3 regions of the Streptomyces sp. CWNU-52B genome follow, and region 2 is predicted to be linked to each of the others. Evidence: riboswitches for the same ligand, from Rfam matches in the RefSeq annotation. Region 2 holds a riboswitch; each other region holds the start of a gene.
What was found. A riboswitch is a leader RNA that binds a small molecule or an ion and turns the genes downstream of it on or off. The one in region 2 is predicted to bind cyclic di-AMP.
Positions count from the first base shown of each region.

Region 1: another riboswitch for cyclic di-AMP. It lies ahead of ACLVWQ_RS32530 (M23 family metallopeptidase); the one in region 2 lies ahead of ACLVWQ_RS19090 (NlpC/P60 family protein).
Region 3: another riboswitch for cyclic di-AMP. It lies ahead of ACLVWQ_RS18555 (transglycosylase family protein); the one in region 2 lies ahead of ACLVWQ_RS19090 (NlpC/P60 family protein).

Region 1 is NZ_JBLFJV010000047.1:258,294-260,550, reverse strand. Features, by position in the region: gene ACLVWQ_RS32535 (aldo/keto reductase) at 1-53, opposite strand, end outside; gene ACLVWQ_RS32530 (M23 family metallopeptidase) at 186-1,235, opposite strand; cyclic di-AMP (ydaO/yuaA leader) riboswitch at 1,247-1,404, opposite strand; tRNA gene ACLVWQ_RS32525 (tRNA-Met) at 1,762-1,835, opposite strand; gene ACLVWQ_RS32520 (dihydrofolate reductase family protein) at 1,975-2,257, opposite strand, start outside.
Region 2 is NZ_JBLFJV010000019.1:282,505-284,761, forward strand. Features, by position in the region: gene ACLVWQ_RS19090 (NlpC/P60 family protein) at 1-866, opposite strand, end outside; cyclic di-AMP (ydaO/yuaA leader) riboswitch at 873-1,045, opposite strand; gene pcrA (DNA helicase PcrA) at 1,428-2,257, shown strand, end outside.
Region 3 is NZ_JBLFJV010000019.1:158,190-160,446, reverse strand. Features, by position in the region: gene eno (phosphopyruvate hydratase) at 1-383, opposite strand, end outside; gene ACLVWQ_RS18555 (transglycosylase family protein) at 786-1,502, opposite strand; cyclic di-AMP (ydaO/yuaA leader) riboswitch at 1,507-1,677, opposite strand; gene ACLVWQ_RS18550 (transglycosylase family protein) at 1,942-2,257, opposite strand, start outside.

The DNA of each region.
Region 1 (2,257 bases), on a different contig from region 2:
GCGAGCGGGAAGACCTCGAGATCGGACGCACCCAGCTTGCGAAGAGAAGTCATGGATGCGTCAACGGCCGCGACGGACGGCCGTATTCCACACGTACGCACCACGTACGCACCGTTCCACACGTATGACCGCTCCCAGCCGGGAGCGGTGACGAACCGGAGCGGTGACGAACCGGTGCGGGCTGTCTACGGGTTGAGGCCCTTGCCGCGCAGCCAGGCCATCGGGTCGATGCCGGTGCCGCCGCCGGTGTGGACCTCCAGGTGGAGGTGCGCCCCGGTGACGTTGCCGGTCGCGCCCACGCGGCCGATGACGTCGCCCGTGCTGACCTTCTGCCCGACACTGACGCCGATCGACGACTGGTGGGCGAACCAGAGTTCCGTACCGTCGTCGAGCGTGAGGATCGTGCGGTAGCCGTACGACCCGCTCCAGCCGGCCTCGGTGATCGTGCCGCTATGGATGGCCTTGATCGGGGTACCCGTGGGAGCGGCGAAGTCCAGACCCGTGTGCTGACCGGAGGACCACAGCGAGCCGGACTGCCCGAAGGTGGAGGTGATCGTGTACGAGGAGGTGGGCAGCGTGAACTGCTTGGCGAGTTCGGCGAGGCGCGCGGCCTCGGCCTTCGCCTCGGCCGCTTCTTCCTTCTCCTTCTTCGCGGCGGCGGCCTTGGCCTTCGCCGCGTCCTGCTCCTTGGCGGCGGCCTCCGCGGCCTTCTTCGCGGCGGCGGTCTCCGCGGCCTGCTGCGCCTCGCGGTCCACCTGGTCCTGCTGGAGCTCGGCCTGGAGCATGATGCGGGCGCGCAGGGCCTCTCCGGCGTCCTCGCTGCCCTCTTCGGCGTCGGCGGTGGTGAGGCCGGCGCTGGTGAGCGGCGTGCTGGAACCCTCGGGAGCCTTGTCGTCCGAGATCAGCGAGCCGACGTTCGGCAGGTCGGGGATCGAGATCGACACCGGGGGCTTGCCGGTCTGCGCGCTGGCCATGCCGCCCGCGCCGACGGCGGCTATGACACCGACGCCGAGAACGGTCGAGCTACGGGCGAGTCCTCCGCCACGCTGCTTGGAGACGCGGTGCCGGCCGCGGATGGGAACAACGGAGTCCGCTGTGGGGTTCCAGGGTTCCCAGGGCTCCTCGTCCTTACGGACGCCGTAGCCGAAGGTGTCGGGCTTCTTCTCGTCCGAGGACTCACCCGTCACCTCGTCAGGTACGAACGAGGGGGTGGGTGCAGACCGGTTGAACGCCACGTGGGCGCGCTCCTTTCCTTCCTTCTCGCCTACCGGGTTAGCTGACGGGTTCGGAGCAGGAAGGTCTCCTACGCGTGCCGATCGCGGTGTGCTCCACCACGAAAGACCTGCGATTCACCCCATGTAGGTGGTTCCCCGGTTCCCTTGCGGGATTCGGCGCGTGCGCACGGAGCCGTCTCTTGTGACGGCTGGGACACCGCGCTGCGTTATCGAACGTTAATAGACCCGGGCACCGGATTCCAAGCTGTTCCGGATGATCGTTAAGGCTCCTGGCCTGGACTTACAGGTCATCAGCGGGGTAAACCGGGCGAGTTGATCGGCATTCACAGGTTTCAGATTTCCTGACGGTGTGTCAGTTGTGATGCGCAGGGGGGTCACTCGACTACGGCTGGTGATATAGGCCGGGACGACCGCGGGCGCCGGGACGATCGGCGGGGACGGGCGACCGCGCCGGGAACGGCGCGGTCACGGGTCGGGAAAACACCTGAGGCCGGAATCCCATCGGATTCCGGCCTCAGGCCTTGAGTAGCGGGGACAGGATTTGAACCTGCGACCTCTGGGTTATGAGCCCAGCGAGCTACCGAGCTGCTCCACCCCGCGTCGTTAAGACCACTGTACGCCATCTGCGGGACCCGAAGCACACGGGTTGCCGGGGCCGCCTCTCAACCCTCTCGCGGCAGCCCTCTCCCGAGCCACCGCGAGCCACCGGGCGAACCGCAGCGAGCCGCCGCGAGCCGGGTCAGCCGAGGTGCTGCCGGTTGGGCGCCTTGGCCACGTCCTCGTACTCCGGGAGCACGAGGACGTCGGCGCCGGCCGCGGCCAGCAGCCCGTTCCCGTCCGCCCCCGCCACGAACGTGTCGGGCTCGCGCCACGCGGTGACGACCCGGCGCACACCCGCGTCGAGGATCAGCAGGGCGCAGGGAGCGGGCCGGGAGGCGCGGCGGGCGCAGGGCTCCAGGCTGCTGTAGACCGTGGCGGCCGGGAGGCGGGGGTCGCCCGGCTCGATCTTGGCGAGCGCGGCC
Region 2 (2,257 bases):
GGCTTGCCGATCTGGGCGCGCGCGAAGGCGAGCGCCTTGGCCGCCTTGGAGCCGGCGGTGGAGTCCGAGCCCGACGAGCTCCCCGTACCGCCACCGGTGCCGGTACCCGCACCGGCTCCTGTGTCCTGCTGCGACTGCGCCTCCTGGCGCCGGCGCTCGGCGTCGGCCGCCTGCTGCCGGGCCAGCTCGTCCGCCTTGCGCCGGGCCTCCGCCTGCTTCTCCCGCTCGATCGCGGCGAGCCGGGCCTTCTCCGCGGCGGTCAGCTTCGACAGGAGCCCGCGCGCCTCGGCGAGCTTGCGCTGCACATCCGCCTTGGACGTCTTGAGCGTGTTCTGGGTCGTGGTGAGCGACTCCAGGCCCTCGGACGCCTCCTGCCGCTTCTTCGTCGTGGCGGCCTGGACCGACACGTAGTCGTCGACGGCCTGCTTCTGCCGGGCGGTCAGCCGGTTCATCAGCTGGGTCTGGTCGAAGTAGTCCTGCGGGTTGTCCGCGAGGAGCAGGGAGGCCGTGTCGGGGGCGGCGGCTCCCGTGCGGTACTGCGCGGCGGCGAAGTTGCCGAGCTCCTCGCGCGCGGTGTTGAGCTTCTCCGTGCGCTGCGCCACGTCGTCGAGGAGGGTGTCGACGCGCTTGCGCTGCTTGGTGGTCTTCTCCTTGGCCGCGTTGTACTTCTCGGTGGCCGTGCCCGCCTGCTGGTAGAGGTCGTCGACCTTCTTCTGGACTTCCTCCGTGCTCGGCCTGGGCTCCGCGGCAGGCGAGGCGTTCGCCGTCTGGGAGAGCAGGGCCACCGAGGTCAGGGCCGCGGTGGCGAGGGCCGGCGTCCGCATGCCCATGGCACTGGGGGGCCGCAACTTGCGATGTGGCGCCACGAGGGCGTCTCCTTCCGTCATCCGCCTACCGAGTTAGCTGTCGGGTTCGGGCGAATGCTTCGGAAGGTTTGCCCTACGGCCCTTGTCCCGCGAGGGAGTTCGGACCGATTCACCCCAAGGTCGGTTGGGTCCCCGGTTCCGGCGCCACGAGGGCGTACCGGATTCGGCGGAGTCCGCCCGGCCCGGCGTTGTTCGCCGGTGCGGGTCGAGCGGCCTACCCGAAAGTTAGCCAATTCGTGTGGCACCTGTGAAGTTTGATGTGCGATATGCCCGATACATTTTCGTGACCTGGGCATCGAATTTCGTTCGCTGACGTCAAATGAGTGTGATCTGTCACGAGTTGTCCGGAGCGGTGGATTCCGGGCGGCGGGGCGCGTGTGCGGTGAGGTGGGTGGCGGGGTGCTCGGTGGGGTGTGTGTCTCGGCCGGGTGCCGGCCGGGTGTCGACCGGTCGCATACCGTGATTGCACGGTCATTCAGGGTCACGTATGTCGCTGGTGGGCCGGTGGAGTTCGCGGGGTGGCGGCGGGGTGTCAGTGGGGGCGCCTAGACTCGGAGAGCGATGAGCAGCCTCTTTGATGACAGCTTCCTGGCGGACCTCAAGCCCTCGCGGGCCCATGAGGAAGAACCCCCGCCGCCGCCCGAGGACGAGGCGCCGGATCCGGTTCCGGACGACCTGTTCGGCGGGCGGTTCGACGTGCCGCCGCCGAGCCGGGACGAGTACTACAGGGACGGCGCCCCGCGCCCGCACGTGGACCCGGCGGCGCTCCTGGACGGGCTGAACGAGAACCAGCGCGCGGCGGTCGTCCACCACGGCTCGCCCCTGCTCATCGTGGCGGGCGCCGGTTCCGGCAAGACCCGTGTGCTCACGCACCGCATCGCCCACCTGCTGGGCGAGCGCAAGGTGCACCCCGGCGAGATCCTCGCGATCACCTTCACGAACAAGGCCGCGGGCGAGATGAAGGAGCGCGTCGAGCAGCTCGTCGGCCCCCGGGCCAACGCGATGTGGGTGATGACCTTCCACAGCGCCTGCGTGCGGATCCTGCGCCGCGAGAGCAAGCAGCTCGGCTTCACGTCGTCCTTCTCGATCTACGACGCCGCCGACAGCAAGCGCCTCATGGCCCTGGTCTGCCGCGACCTGGACCTCGACCCCAAGCGCTTCCCGCCGAAGTCCTTCAGCGCCAAGATCTCGAACCTGAAGAACGAGCTGATCGACGAGGAGGACTTCGCCGCGCAGGCCGCTGGGGGCACCTCCCAGACGGAGTCTGGGGGAGGCTTCGAGAAGGCCCTCGCCCAGGCGTACGCGATGTACCAGTCGAGGCTCCGCGAGGCGAACGCGCTGGACTTCGACGACCTGATCATGACCACGGTCAACCTCCTGCGCGCCTTCCC
Region 3 (2,257 bases), 120 kb from region 2:
GACGCCTCGGAGGCGGCGTGGGCGACGGCGAGCGATACGCCGAGGATGGCGTTGGCGCCGAGCGAGCCCTTGTTGTCGGTGGCGTCCAGGTCGATCATCGCCTGGTCGATGAGGCGCTGCTCGGTGGCGTCGTAGCCGACGAGCTCCGGGCCGATCTGCTCGATGACGGCGAGGACGGCCTTCTCGACACCCTTGCCGAGGTAGCGGTTGGGGTCTCCGTCACGGAGCTCAACGGCCTCGAAGGCACCGGTGGAGGCGCCGGACGGAACGGCGGCACGACCCGTGCTGCCGTCGTCGAGGCCGACCTCGACCTCGACCGTGGGGTTGCCTCGGGAGTCCAGGATTTCCCGGGCTACGACGACGTCGATGGACGGCACGAGCATCTCCTTCTGGGATGTGACGCGAGCTACGCCGGGCCGAAGGCCCGGTTGGGCGCAGACCTGTGGTGGGCCCGCGGGATGAGCCTAACCGGCTGCCGGGGATCGTCCGCCCCCTGACCGTCTCCTGGCTGGAACCGAGAGGAAATTGTTTCCGAACGGAACAAAGACGGGACCGAAAAAACCCGCTCCGGCGCGTACGGGGGATGACGCACCGGAGCGGGGGCCCGTGGGGGACGGGGGTGGCCCTCACGGACCTCCACTATGAAGGACACGGATATGAGCGCCCTGTGGTTCAGTCACGAGTCGGATGCGGACCGGAGGCGAAGACGCGCTCCGACCTGCCGGCCGAGGCTGAGCGGCCAGGGCCTCGACCGGCACCACGTGACGTGACGCGACCGCCGGGTGTCAGCTGAGGTGCAGCTGCTGGCCCGGGAAGATGAAGTCGGCGTCGTCGACGATGTCGTCGTTCAGCTTGAACAGCTTCTGCCAGCCGCCCTTGACGTTCTCCTTCTCGGCGATCTCGCTGAGGGTGTCCCCCTTGACGACCTTGTACTCGCCGTCACCCTTCTCGACCTTCTTGCCGGTCGGGGTCTCGACGGTCTTCTTCGCCGCCGGGCGGTCCTGGGAACGCGAGGCACGCTCCTCGGAGGGCTGCGTGTTCTGCTGCTGCGACGGCGCGGTGCTCTGGCCGGAGGAGCTGCCCGAGTCCGAGGAGCCGGAGTCCGAGGGAGCCGAGCCGCCACCGGTCGAGGCGCCGGACAGGCCCACGCCACAGCTCGGCCAGGCACCCTTGCCCTGGCTCGCGAGAACCTTCTCGGCGACGGCTATCTGCTGGGACTTGGAGGCCTGGTCGGCGGTGGAGGCGTACGAGTTGCCCCCGTACGCGGCCCAGGTGGAGGACGAGAACTGCAGGCCGCCGTAGTAGCCGTTGCCGGTGTTGATCGACCAGTTGCCGCCGGACTCGCACTGGGCGACGGTGTCCCACTCGGAGGTGGAGGCGGCGGAGGCCCCCGAGGCGCCCATCAGCGGGACGGCGACGGCGGCGGTGGTGACACCGGCCAGCGTGGCGATGCGGCCGGCCTTGGACGGGCGACGGTGCTTGCCCTTGCTCGAAAGCAGCATGAAGTGATCCCCTCACCGACGCCTGCGAGGTGAGCTGTCGGGTTCGGGCCGAGTGAGTTGCCCGGCCGCGCGACACTGCTGTCACGCGGCTTAACCCCAAGCCGTGCCCGGTCTCGACGACCGGGTCCGGCACTTACCTTGGGTCCCCCGCTCCTGCCTACGGCGCTTTACGCGACGACTGTTCCCGTACGGCCGTTGGCAGGATTCGGCGTGCGACCGTCGGGGCTCACCAATGGCGAGCGGTCACGACCGTAGACACGGGGTCCGCCGAATTTCAAAGACGATCAGGGTCGTTGAGATCCATCTCTCACTTCGCCAAATCGGACATTCAACGCGAACTACCGCTGATTTTCGCCCGATTCGGCAGCTTGATCACCACTTGCTCGCCGCTCGCCCGGCGCCCGCCCGCCATGGGGCCGGTACGCGCGCCGGACACCGTTCAGCTGTCGACGACGATGCGCTGACCGGGAATGATGAAGTCCGGGTCGGCGCCGATGCTGTCCTTGTTGTCGGCGTAGAGCTCGCTCCATCCGCCCTCGACACCGAGGGAGTCGGCGATGCTCGAGAGGCTGTCGCCGGAACGGATCGCGTAGAAGCCCTCGTCGGCCAGGACGCGCGAGGCGCTGTCGCTGCGCGAGGCGTGCCGGCCGGCGTAGTCGTCCGCGCGGGGCGCGGTGTCGACCTCGTCGGCGGTGCCGCGGTGACGGCCCGAGGCGCTCTCGTCCTCCGCCTCGGCCGAAGCCTCGGCCTTCGGG